DNA from 3 places in the Erwinia sp. 9145 genome. Region 1 is predicted to be linked to each of the others. Evidence: predicted binding sites of a transcription regulator. Region 1 holds the regulator's gene; each other region holds the start of a gene.

The links. The regulator PhoB, encoded in region 1, activates phosphate uptake and scavenging genes when phosphate is short. The targets are predictions, from matches to a motif close to CTGTCATAAAACTGNCNNAT.
Region 2: serA (phosphoglycerate dehydrogenase) is a predicted target of PhoB. The motif match lies at 2,483-2,502, and genes of this name have one in related genera.
Region 3: phoA (alkaline phosphatase) is a predicted target of PhoB. The motif match lies at 2,175-2,194, and genes of this name have one in related genera.

What each region holds. Positions count from the first base shown of each region.
Region 1 is NZ_JQNE01000001.1:787,655-791,864, forward strand. Features, by position in the region: gene FA91_RS03865 (AAA family ATPase) at 1-371, opposite strand, end outside; gene sbcD (exonuclease subunit SbcD) at 368-1,591, opposite strand; gene phoB (phosphate response regulator transcription factor PhoB) at 1,786-2,475, shown strand; gene phoR (phosphate regulon sensor histidine kinase PhoR) at 2,495-3,808, shown strand; gene FA91_RS03885 (phosphate ABC transporter substrate-binding protein PstS family protein) at 3,826-4,210, shown strand, end outside.
Region 2 is NZ_JQNE01000001.1:3,088,475-3,092,684, forward strand. Features, by position in the region: gene FA91_RS14630 (SDR family oxidoreductase) at 1-195, shown strand, start outside; gene FA91_RS14635 (5-formyltetrahydrofolate cyclo-ligase) at 343-945, shown strand; gene serA (phosphoglycerate dehydrogenase) at 1,005-2,240, opposite strand; gene rpiA (ribose-5-phosphate isomerase RpiA) at 2,549-3,208, opposite strand; gene FA91_RS14650 (LysR family transcriptional regulator ArgP) at 3,414-4,210, shown strand, end outside.
Region 3 is NZ_JQNE01000001.1:2,196,017-2,200,226, reverse strand. Features, by position in the region: gene phoH (phosphate starvation-inducible protein PhoH) at 313-1,101, shown strand; tRNA gene FA91_RS10685 (tRNA-Ser) at 1,922-2,009, opposite strand; gene phoA (alkaline phosphatase) at 2,256-3,665, shown strand; tRNA gene FA91_RS10675 (tRNA-Ser) at 4,084-4,171, opposite strand.

The sequences.
Region 1 (4,210 bases):
ATATGATTGTCGCTGCATCGCGCCAGCTCCACGCGCGGCGCCTGAAGATTGCCTTCCGCCGCGCCGCGCGCCCGGTTCTGGCTCCAGAAGGCGCGCCATGCTTCGCCCTTGACCTCAAATTCAACCTCCGCCAGGCACTCTGCTGTGTCGCGGGTCATCAAATCGTTTTGCGACTGCGACAGTTTGCCCAGCCGCGAGGTTTCGTGGTAAAGCGCCAGGCAGATGGCATCCAGCAGGGTGGTTTTTCCGGCGCCGGTCGGCCCGGTGATAGCAAAAAGGCCATTGCTGGCGAACGGTTCTTTCGTGAAATCAATCTTCCACTCGCCCTTCAGCGAGTTGAGGTTTTTAAAACGCAGCGTCAGGATTTTCATTGCGCGACCTCGTCATCGAGTGCCGCCAGCGTCTGATTAAACAGCAGCGTGGCGCGCGCCAGCCGCTCCGGCGTTTCGTTTTCTTCCATCGCCAGCCGACGCGCAAACACCTCCTGTACGCTGAGTTCGCTCAGCGTCTCATTGCTTTGCCGGGCAATGGTCTGTTCGCGCTGCTCACGGCTGCGGCGCAGCAGCACTACCTCCACCGGCAGCGTGTCGGTGAGTGCCTCAATACGGCGCTGAATATCATTCAGCCATGCCTGGCTGACGATTTCGATATCGAGCCACGTTGGTTTGCCGTCTGTGCGCGGCGCGATGGCGGCGAGCTGGCGTTCTATCTCCGCCAGCGAGCCTTTAATCATCTGCATGGGCTGAAACAGCGGGATAGCAAGCGGTTGCACCTGACTGAGTTTCCCCTCCTGAAAATCCACCAGAAAAACGCTCTTTTCTTTGCCCAGTTCATCAAAACTGAGCGGGATCGGCGAGCCGCTGTAGCGAATATGTTCGCTGTTGGCAACGCGCTGCGCGCGATGGATATGGCCCAGCGCGATATAGTCGGCGGGGGGAAACGCGTTCGCAGGAAACGCATCCAGCGTGCCGATATAGATATCGCGCACCGCATCACTTTTCGTCACGCCAACGGTGGTCAGATGGCCGGTGGCGATAATCGGCAACGGCAGGCCAAGCGACTCGCGCTGAAGCAGTGCCGCCTGCCAGCAACGCTGATAGTGGTCAGCAATCGCCTCCAGCAGGGTTTGCTGTTTTTCCCGGCCGGACTGGCCTGCGCGGCTCAGCAGGATATCGCGCGGCCGAAGAAAAGGAACGGCGCAGAGCAGCGCGCCCGGCTGGCCATCACGCGTGTTGAGCAACAGCACCTGTTCGGCCGGATCGTTCATGGCGGCGGCGATCACGCGGGTATTCAGGCAGGCCAACAGCGCGCGTGACTCATTCAGCGTGGCGACCGAGTCATGATTGCCGCCCAGCACCACTAACTGGCAGCCGGTTTGCTGGAGATCAACGACGAAGCGATTATAGAGTTCGCGCGCGTAGCTGGGCGGCGAACCGGTATCAAAAATATCGCCGGCCACAATAATGACGTCGACCTGATGATCAACTGCCTGCGTCAGTAACCAGTTAAGAAACGCCTGGTGTTCAGCCGCGCGGCTTTTGGTATAGAAATGCTGGCCCAGGTGCCAGTCGGCGGTATGAATAAGTCGCATGAAGCCTCTGTGGCAGCGAAGCGGATGCGACGATTATAAACAGCGACGCTAAAAAACCTACCCCGCATGTTGGAAAGCGCTTCGCAAAACAGTCATAAAAGCCGCAGTGTACCCGTGCTTTTTTCATAAAACTGTCATAAAACTGACGCATAATGGCGCCGCAAATCCCAGAAGCATCCGTTGCAGGAGCAATAATGGCTAAGCGTATTTTGGTGGTGGAAGATGAAGCCCCTATCCGTGAGATGCTGTGTTTCGTACTTGAGCAAAATGACTATCAGCCGATTGAAGCGGAAGATTATGACAGCGCCATCAACTTGCTGATTGAACCCTGGCCCGATTTGATCCTTCTGGACTGGATGTTGCCCGGCGGAACCGGCCTTCAGTTTATTAAGCACTTAAAGCGTGAGGCGATGACGCGCGATATTCCTGTCATGATGCTGACCGCGCGCGGCGAAGAGGAAGACCGCGTGCGTGGTCTGGAAGTGGGCGCGGACGACTACATTACGAAACCCTTTTCACCCAAGGAGCTGGTGGCGCGCATCAAAGCGGTGATGCGGCGTATTTCGCCGATGGCGTTGGAAGAGGTGATTGAAATCCAGGGGCTGAGTCTCGATCCCTCGTCGCATCGCGTGATGTCGAACACCCAGCCGCTGGATATGGGGCCGACTGAGTACAAGCTGCTGCACTTCTTTATGACCCATCCGGAGCGGGTATACAGCCGTGAACAGTTGCTTAATCATGTCTGGGGCACTAACGTGTATGTCGAAGATCGTACCGTTGACGTGCATATTCGCCGCTTACGTAAAGCGCTTGAGCACACCGGTCACGACCGCATGGTGCAGACGGTGCGCGGAACAGGCTACCGCTTCTCTGCACGCTACTGATCGCTCGGGAGCCTGAACCGTGTTGGAACGCCTCTCCTGGAAGAGATTGCTGCTGGAGCTGGTACTGGTTTGCCTGCCCGCGCTGATTATCGGGCTGCTGGCGGGCGGACTACCCTGGCTGCTGTTGCTCTCCTTGCTGGCCCTGCTGGGCTGGCACTTCATCAATTTGCTGCGCCTTTCTTACTGGCTGTGGGTCGATCGCAGCATGACGCCGCCCGCCGGTCGCGGTAGCTGGGAGCCGCTTTTTTATGGGCTTTACCAGATGCAGGCGCGCAACCGGCGTCGGCGCCGCGAACTGGGCAATCTGATTAAACGCTTTCGCAGCGGCGCGGAATCGCTGCCCGATGCGGTGGTACTGACCACCGAAGAGGGGATGATTTTCTGGTGTAATGGTCTGGCTCAGCAGATGCTTGGCCTGCGCTGGCCGGAGGATAATGGTCAGAACATCCTCAACCTGCTGCGTTATCCTGAGTTTACCCGCTATCTGCGCCAGCGCGATTTCTCGCGTCCCCTGACGCTGGTGCTGAACAACCAGCGCCATCTTGAGTTTCGCCTGATGCCTTATACGGAAGGGCAGTGGCTGCTGGTAGCGCGTGATGTTACCCAGAGACATCAGTTAGAGGGCGCGCGGCGAAACTTTTTCGCCAACGTCAGCCACGAACTGCGCACGCCGCTGACGGTGTTGCAGGGCTACCTTGAGGTTATGAGCGACTCGGTTCTTGAAGGGCCGCTGCGCGAGAAGGCCCTGCACACCATGCAGGAGCAAACGCGGCGTATGGATGCGCTGGTCAGCCAACTGCTGACGCTGTCGCGCATTGAGGCCGCGCCCGCACTGGATCTGCGTGAAAAAGTCGATGTGCCGCTGATGCTGCGCCTGCTGCAACGCGAAGCGGAAACGCTCAGCCACGGACGCCACGAGATTCGTTTTAATACCGATCCGCATCTTAAAGTCTACGGCAACGATGAGCAGCTGCGCAGCGCCATATCGAACCTGGTGTATAACGCGGTAAACCATACGCCGGACGGCACGCGCATCGATATCAGCTGGCTGAAAACGCCGCTTGGCGCGCAGTTTAAAGTAAAAGACAACGGGCCCGGGATCCCGGCAGAGCATATCCCCCGCCTGACCGAGCGTTTCTACCGCGTGGATAAAGCGCGCTCGCGCCAGACCGGCGGCAGCGGGCTGGGGTTGGCGATTGTTAAACACGCGCTGGGACACCATAATGCACGGCTGGATATTACCAGCCAGCCGGACATTGAAACCTGTTTCAGCTTCCTGCTGCCGCCGGGGTTGATTGTCAGTGGTGAATCGCCACAAAATGCCTCTCGCTGAGGCAATCGGAAAAGATGATGAAAACGCTGTTTCTAGCCGTCGCGCTGCTGTTCAGCACCCTTGCACAGGCTGGCACGCTGGTCGGTAACCTGAGCGGCGTCGGCTCGGATACGCTGGGCAACCTGATGGCGCTGTGGGGCGAAAATTTTAACCGGCAATATCCCGGCGTGAACGTGCAAATTCAGGCTGCGGGTTCTTCGACCGCACCAACCGCGCTGGCTGCGGGCGCCGCACAGCTGGGAGCGATGAGCCGCCCGATGCAGGCTGTAGAGCGTGAACTTTTTGAGGCCCGCTACGGCTATCCGCCGCTGGCGATCCCCGTCGCGCTGGATGCGCTGGTAGTGGTGGTGAATCAGGACAATCCTTTACCGGGCCTGAATATACGCCAGCTCGACGCGATTT
Region 2 (4,210 bases), 2.3 Mb from region 1:
GTTGGCGCAGGGCTGGGCGTTCCCGCGGTGTCCCTCTCTCCTGAAGAGGCCCAGCAGCATTTCGGCTGGTTAGCGCGTTTTATGGTCATGGATCTTCGTGCTTCAAGTACCTGGACACGTCAACAGCTTGGCTGGCAGCCCACCGGCCCACGGCTGCTGGACGATCTTCGGGCAATGGATTACCACTCCTCATAACAATATAAATGCTCATCAGGATGCGGTCGTTCTGTACCGGCGCCCGCATCCTGCTGATGAGCGCGTCTTTCAATACCCGGGATTTCACCCGCACCGCGCAATATGGCAGAATCATACGCATCCATTCTCACAAATCAGTGGTGAGCCGTGAATCTGACCCTGTACGACCGACAGGATATCCGCACGCATATTCGCCATTTGCGGCGGGCGCTGACGCCTGAACAGCAACGAATTGCTGCTGAGCGCGCAGCCGGGCGCGCGCTCAGCTTTTCGCCTGTCGGGCAGGCCAGCAGCATTGCGCTGTTTTTGTCTTTTGATGGCGAGCTGAATACGCGACCGCTTATCGAACGGCTCTGGCAGCAAAACAAACGGGTTTATTTACCGGTGCTCCATCCCTTCTCTGCCGGACAGCTGCTGTTTATCCGCTACGAAGCCGACACGCCGCTGTTGCCGAATCGCCTGCGCATTCCTGAACCGAAACTGGATATTCGCCGGATGGCGACGCTTGAGGAGCTGGACGTGATAATGGTGCCGCTGGTCGCGTTTGATGAACAGGGGCAGCGCCTTGGCATGGGCGGTGGTTTTTACGATCGCACGCTGCAAAACTGGCGCCAGCACAACGTGCTACCGGTTGGGCTGGCGCACGACTGCCAGCAGGTAGCGGCGCTGCCTACAGCGGAGTGGGACGTGCCTCTTCCAGCGCTGGTGACGCCATCAAAAATCTGGCAGTGGCCGGGCGAACAGCTCTGACTATTTTTGCGATAAAAAAAGAGCCGCACTGCGGCTCTTTTTTATTCAGCGCGGCGCAATCAGTAAAGCAGGCGGGCGCGAATAGTGCCGGGAATCAACTTCATCAGCTGAAGAGCCGTATTGGCAACCTCATGCGGCGCATCGATATCAATGACAACATAACCCATCTGCGGCGTGGTTTGCAGGTACTGCGCGGCGATGTTGATGCCCTGCTCAGCAAAGATCTTGTTGATAGCGGTCAGCACGCCGGGACGGTTCTCATGGATGTGCAGCAGGCGGCTCTGGTCGCCATGCATCGGCAGGGAAACTTCCGGGAAATTAACGGCGGAGAGCGTCGAGCCGTTGTCGGAGTATTTCGCCAGCTTGCCAGCGACTTCAACACCGATATTCTCCTGTGCCTCCTGCGTCGATCCGCCAATGTGCGGCGTCAGAATAACGTTATCAAATTCGCAAAGCGGCGAATTAAACGGATCGCTGTTGGTGGCAGGCTCTTCCGGGAAAACGTCAATGGCGGCGCCGGAGAGGTGCTTGTCTGCCAGCACCTTGCACAGCGCCGGGATGTCCACAACCGTACCGCGTGAGGCGTTGATCAACATCGCGCCTGGCTTCATCAATGCCAGCTCTTCCGGGCCGATCATATTCTGCGTGGACGGCGTTTCCGGCACGTGCAGGCTCACGATATCGCTCATATTCAACAGATCGGAGAGATGACGAACCTGCGTGGCGTTGCCAAGCGGCAGCTTGTTTTCAATATCGTAAAAGAAAACGTGCATGCCCAGGCTTTCGGCCAGCACGCCAAGCTGCATACCGATATGGCCATAGCCAATAATGCCAAGCTTTTTACCGCGCGCCTCGTAGGAGCCAACGGCCAGTTTGTTCCAGACGCCGCGGTGCGCCTTTGCATTCGCTGCCGGTACGCCACGCAGCATCAGCAGAAGCTCGCCGATAACCAGTTCGGCAACGGATCGGGTATTGGAAAAAGGGGCATTAAACACCGGGATCCCACGCTTGGCTGCCGCGTTAAGATCGACCTGGTTGGTGCCGATGCAGAAGCAGCCCACCGCCACCAGTTTTTCAGCCGCCGCGAAGATCTCTTCGGTTAAATGGGTGCGCGATCGAATGCCGATAAAATGCGCGTCGCGGACGGACGCTTTCAGCGCTTCGCTATCGAGCGCACCCTTGTGGAATTCGATATTGGTATAGCCAGATGCGCGCAGGTTATCGATTGCGCTCTGATGCACGCCCTCAACCAGCAGAAACTTAATCTTGTCTTTCTCCAGTGATACTTTTGCCATTATCCGACCCTATTTAGCAGACTTCAGAAGGAACCAGTCGCTCGTTATGTATTCAGAGCATAAGCCAGTCTTCTGTCAAAATAACAAAATTTACGGCTGCGGCAATACAAACGATTGCGGTTATCACAGTGCGACCGACGAACGCTCCGGCGCAATTCAACAGATAATCATGATGCAGCAGCGGTCATCAGCGGGATCGACGTTCAGCGCAGGTTTATGTGACATAAGTCACTAAATATGGCCTGAAAAATAAATGTCATATTTTCAGATAAAGCGGCGCCGCCGCGCCGCCTTGTAAGATCGTTTTTCTATCGTTCTATCGTTTTTACGCCATCCGGGCTGCCGATCAGCGCAATGTCTGCGCCGCGCGTGGCGAAAAGCCCGACGGTCACGACGCCTGGCAGCGCGTTAATGGCTTTCTCCAGCGCGACGGCGTCCAGGATCGAGAGATTGTGCACATCCAGAATGATGTTGCCGTTATCGGTCACCACCTGTTGCCGGTACTCCGGCAGGCCGCCCAGCTTTACCAGCTCACGCGCGACGAAACTGCGTGCCATAGGGATCACCTCAACCGGCAGCGGAAATTTGCCCAGAACGTCCACCTGTTTAGACGCATCGGCAATGCAGATGAACCTGTCGGCGACGGCGGCAATGATTTTTTCCCGCGTCAGCGCCGCGCCGCCGCCTTTTATCATCTGCATGGCGCCGTTGATCTCGTCGGCGCCGTCAACGTAGATCGCCAGCGAATCCACCTCGTTTAAGTCTAAAACCGGTATGCCCAGTGATTTCAGCTTTTGCGTGGAGGCCTCAGAGCTGGAAACGGCGCCGTTGATCTGATGCCTGATCGAGCCAAGCGCGTCGATAAAGTGCGCAGCGGTCGAACCCGTGCCTACACCAACGATGGTGCCTGGCTGTACGTATTTAAGCGCGGCCCAGCCAACCGCCTTTTTCAGTTCATCCTGCGTCATAATATGTTCAAAATCCGTGCTGTCCTTTGATGCGCGCTAGTATAAAACAAACCCAAACGAAAACGCTGCTTTACTCCGCCCTTTATTAATACTCTGGAAGCCAGCCCACAAAGCGACTGTCGCATAAAGTCGTTGTTACACAGGGCAAAGTGACAAAAATATGGCATAGTGCGAATTCACCACCAGACAGAGAGTTGAACTGACCATGAAACGCCCGGATTATCGAACGCTTCAGGCGCTGGACGCCGTGATCCGCGAGAGAGGCTTTGAACGCGCCGCGCAGAAGCTGTGTATCACCCAATCCGCCGTTTCACAGCGCATTAAGCAGTTGGAAAATATGTTTGGTCAGCCGTTGCTGGTACGCACCGTGCCGCCGAGACCGACGGAACAGGGGCAAAAACTGCTGGCGTTGCTGCATCAGGTTGAACTGCTTGAAGAGGAGTGGCTGGGCGATGAAATAAGCGGCACCACGCCGCTGCTGCTGTCGCTGGCGGTAAACGCCGACAGTCTGGCCACCTGGCTGCTGCCCGCCCTGAAAAACGTCCTGACGGACTCGCCGGTGCGCCTCAACCTTCAGGTAGAAGATGAGAGTCGCACTCAGGAGCGGCTGCGTCGGGGCGAAGTGGTCGGCGCGGTCAGTATTCAACCTCAGCCGCTGCCGAGCTGCCTGGTGGATCGGCTGGGCGCGCTGGACTATCTCTTTGTCGGTTCTAAACCCTTTGCCGAACGCTATTTTCCCAACGGCGTAACCCGTTCTGCCCTGCTGAAAGCGCCTGCCGTCGCCTTCGACCACCTGGATGACATGCACCAGGCGTTTTTACAGCAGAACTTCGATCTGTCGCCGGGCAGCGTTCCCTGCCATATCGTTAATTCGTCGGAAGCCTTTGTTCAGCTTGCTCGGCAGGGCACCACCTGCTGCATGATCCCGCATTTGCAGATTGAGCGCGAACTGGCGGAAGGTGAACTGATCGACCTGACGCCGGGGCTGTTTCAGCGTCGGAT
Region 3 (4,210 bases), 1.4 Mb from region 1:
GCAACTTATTCGTAGCGGCAGTCTATAGTGTTGTTATTACCCTCACGGAGATCGCGAATGGGAATATCCTGTCACGGATCGCAGCATCGTCGTCATCATATCGCTTTTCTTCGCGAGGGCTACTCCGCCCCAACGCTATTTTCTTCTCTCCTCTTTTCTCATCTCATTACTCAAATCAGACGCCTGGCTGATTCCGCCGTGCGTCTTTTTACGGCCCCTAAAGGCTTAAAAGGAAGCCAAAAACCACTAAAGCGTTCACGTAATCGCATGCTGTTCAGATGCGGGAAATGAAACCAACTGTAAGGTGCCACTATGGGAAGACAGAAAGCAGTGATCAAAGCGCGTCGTGAAGCAAAACGCGTTCTTCGCAGCGATTCACGCAGCCATCGTCAGCGTGAAGAAGAATCGGTCACTTCGCTGGTGCATATGGGGGGACTGGACTCAATCGGCATGGCGCGCGATACGCGTGACCACGCGCCAATTGAAGCCAGAAACGCCGCTCAGGCGCACTATCTAACTGCCATAGAGAGTAAAAAGCTGATCTTCGCTACCGGCGAAGCAGGCTGCGGTAAAACCTGGATTAGCGCCGCAAAAGCAGCTGAGGCCCTGATACATAAGGATGTGGACAGGATTATCGTTACGCGCCCGGTGTTGCAGGCCGATGAAGATTTGGGATTCCTGCCCGGCGACATCTCTGAGAAGTTCGCTCCCTATTTCCGACCGGTTTACGACGTTCTGGTTAAACGTCTTGGTTCTTCCTTTATGCAGTACTGCCTTCGCCCGGAAATCGGCAAGGTGGAGATCGCGCCTTTTGCCTATATGCGCGGGCGTACATTTGAAAACGCGGTGGTCATCCTCGACGAGGCACAAAACGTCACTGCCGCACAGATGAAAATGTTTCTGACCCGTTTGGGAGAAAACGTCACCGTTATTGTCAACGGCGATATTACCCAATGTGACCTGCCCGCGCATGTTCAGTCGGGCCTCAGTGACGCGCTGTCGCGCTTTGCCGAGGACGAGATGATTGGCGTGGTTCGTTTTGAGAAAGAGGACTGCGTGCGCTCTGAGCTTTGTCAGCGCACGCTCGCCGCTTACGGCTGATCATCATTATCTGAAACAGGCCCGGGCACTGGCTCGGGCTTTTTTTTCGCGTTCTCTGCCTGGCGGCGGGGGCGCGAACGATGGCGGTGGTAAGCCGGAAGATGTTTTCATCCGTCTTTCGCCATAAGCAGATGCTCAGCCGCAAGGCAACACGACCGTTCCGCACGTCGGCAAACCTGATATTCCCGGCGGGGGTTCTCATCACCCCTCTCATTGGGGGATATGCAACAAAAAAGCCTGAACGTTAATTCAGGCTTTCTCATTTAAATATGGCGGTGAGAGGGGGATTGATTCGCTTCGCTCACTAAAGGCAGCCCGTGCGCTGCGCTTACGGTCTGTCCATCCGGCTGTCGCCGGTTGTCGAACCCCGGCGGGGGTTCTCATCACCCCTCTCATGGGGGAGTATGCAATAAAAAAAGCCTGAACGTTAATTCAGGCTTTCTCATTTGAATATGGCGGTGAGAGGGGGATTGATTCGCTTCGCTCACACTAAAGGCAGCCCGCGCGCTGCGCTTACGGTCTGTCCATCCGGCTGTCGCCGGTTGTTGAACCCCGGCGGGGGCTCTCATCACCCCTCTCATGGGGGAGTATGCAATAAAAAAGCCTGAACGTTAATTCAGGCTTTCTCATTTAAATATGGCGGTGAGAGGGGGATTGATTCGCTTCGCTCACACTAAAGGCAGCCCGCGCGCTGCGCTTACGGTCTGTCCATCCGGCTGTCGCCGGTTGTCAAACCCCGACGGGGGTTCTCATCACCCCTCTCACTGGGGAGTATGCAATAAAAAAGCCTGAACGTTAATTCAGGCTTTCTCTGTAAATATGGCGGTGAGAGGGGGATTCGAACCCCCGATACGTTGCCGTATACACACTTTCCAGGCGTGCTCCTTCAGCCACTCGGACACCTCACCGTATTTTTTCCTCGCCGTCCACAGGACGACGGGGCGCTACTATAGGGAGTCGCCTGTAAAGGGTCAAGCAGTATTTTTTCCTTTTGTTATACCCGGTTAAGGCGTGAGCAAATTGGATAATGATGCCCAGGCGACAAAATGCGCTGTCACATCCGCGACATGTTGCTGACAAAAATTCGTCACAGTTGTGAAGCAGACTGGCTTCCTGAAATCATTAGCAAAACTTTCTCACGGAGCGCCGACGTAATGAAACATACAACGCTGTTCAGCCTTTCACTGATCGCCCTCATCCTTTCTGGTAGTGCGGTTGCCGATAACGTGAACGGCAGCCGCGCGGCTCAGGGCGACCTCACGCAACCCGGCGGTGCGCGTCGCTTATCACAGGATCAAACCGAGGCGCTGAAAGCTTCGCTGACCAATAGCACGGCGAAAAACGTCATTCTGCTGATTGGCGACGGTATGGGCGATTCTGAAATTACCGCTGCGCGCAACTACGCGGAAGGAGCGGGCGGTTTCTTTAAAGGTATTGATGCGCTGCCGCTGACCGGTCAATACACGCACTATGCGCTGGATAAAAAAACGCATAAGCCGGATTACGTGACTGACTCCGCTGCCTCGGCAACCGCCTGGAGCACCGGTGTTAAATCCTATAACGGTGCCATTGGCGTTGATGTGAACGGTAAAGATCATCAGACGATCCTTGAGATGGCGAAAGCGGCGGGTAAAGCGACCGGTAACGTTTCTACCGCCGAACTGGAAGATGCCACGCCCGCCGCGCAGATCGCCCATGTGACGTCGCGGAAATGCTACGGCCCGGAAAAAACCAGTGAAGTCTGTGCAACAAATGCCCTGGAGAAAAACGGCAAAGGATCGATCGCTGAACAGCTTCTGAATGCTCGCGCCGATGTAACTTTAGGCGGCGGCGGTAAAACCTTCAGCGAAAAAGCGAAAGCGGGCGAATGGCAGGGCAAGACCCTGGAGGAGCAGGCCAAAGCGCGCGGCTATCAACTTATCAGCGATCTTGACGGTCTGAATGGGATCACCGACGCCAACCAGGACAAACCGGTGCTCGGCCTCTTTGCGGATGGCAACATGCCGGTGCGCTGGAAAGGGCCAAAGGCGAGCTATCACGGTAATCTTGAGGGCAAACCCGTAAGCTGTGAAGTTAACGCTGAACGACCGGCGTCCACGCCGACTCTGGCGCAGATGACCGATAAAGCAATTCAGCTTCTGAGCAAAAATGCCAACGGCTTTTTCCTTCAGGTAGAAGGCGCGTCCATTGATAAGCAGGATCATGCCGCTAATCCCTGCGGGCAGATTGGTGAAACCGTTGACCTGGACGAGGCCGTGCAAAAAGCGCTGGAGTTCGCCCGGAGAGAGGGCAACACCCTGGTAATTGTTACCGCCGATCATGCGCACTCCAGCCAAATCGTGGCCAACGACAGCAAAGCGCCAGGCCTGACGCAGACGCTCAATACCAAAGAGGGCGGCCTGATGACCATCAGCTACGGCAATTCTGAAGAGGATTCTCAGGGGCATACCGGCACCCAGCTACGTATCGCTGCCTATGGCCCACACGCAGCGAATGTGGTTGGGCTGACCGACCAAACCGACCTGTTCTATACCATGCGCGCGGCAATGGACATTAATCAGTAGAAGGTTAGCAATAAAAAAGCCTGAACGTTAATTCAGGCTTTCTCTGTAAATATGGCGGTGAGAGGGGGATTGATTCGCTTCGCTCACACTAAAGGCAGCCCGCGCGCTGCGCTTGCAGTCTGTCCATCCGGCTGTCGCCGGTTGTCGAACCCCGGCGGGAGTTCTCATCACCCCTCTCATGGGGGGATATGCAACAAAAAAGCCTGAATGTTAATTCAGGCTTTCTCTGTAAATATGGCGGTGAGAGGGGGATTGATTCGCTTCGCTCACACTAAAGGCAGCCCGCGCGCTGCGCTTGCGGTCTGTCCATCCGGCTGTCGCCGGCTGTCAAACCCCGGCGGGGGTTCTCATCACCCCTCTCATGGGGGGATATGCAACAAAAAAGCCTGAACGTTAATTCAGGCTTTCTCATTAAATATGGCGGTGAGAGGGGGATTCGAACCCCCGATACGTTGCCGTATACACACTTTCCAGGCGTGCTCCTTCAGCCACTCGGACACCTCACCGTGTGACATCACTACTATGACGTCGGCCGCTAATGTAGG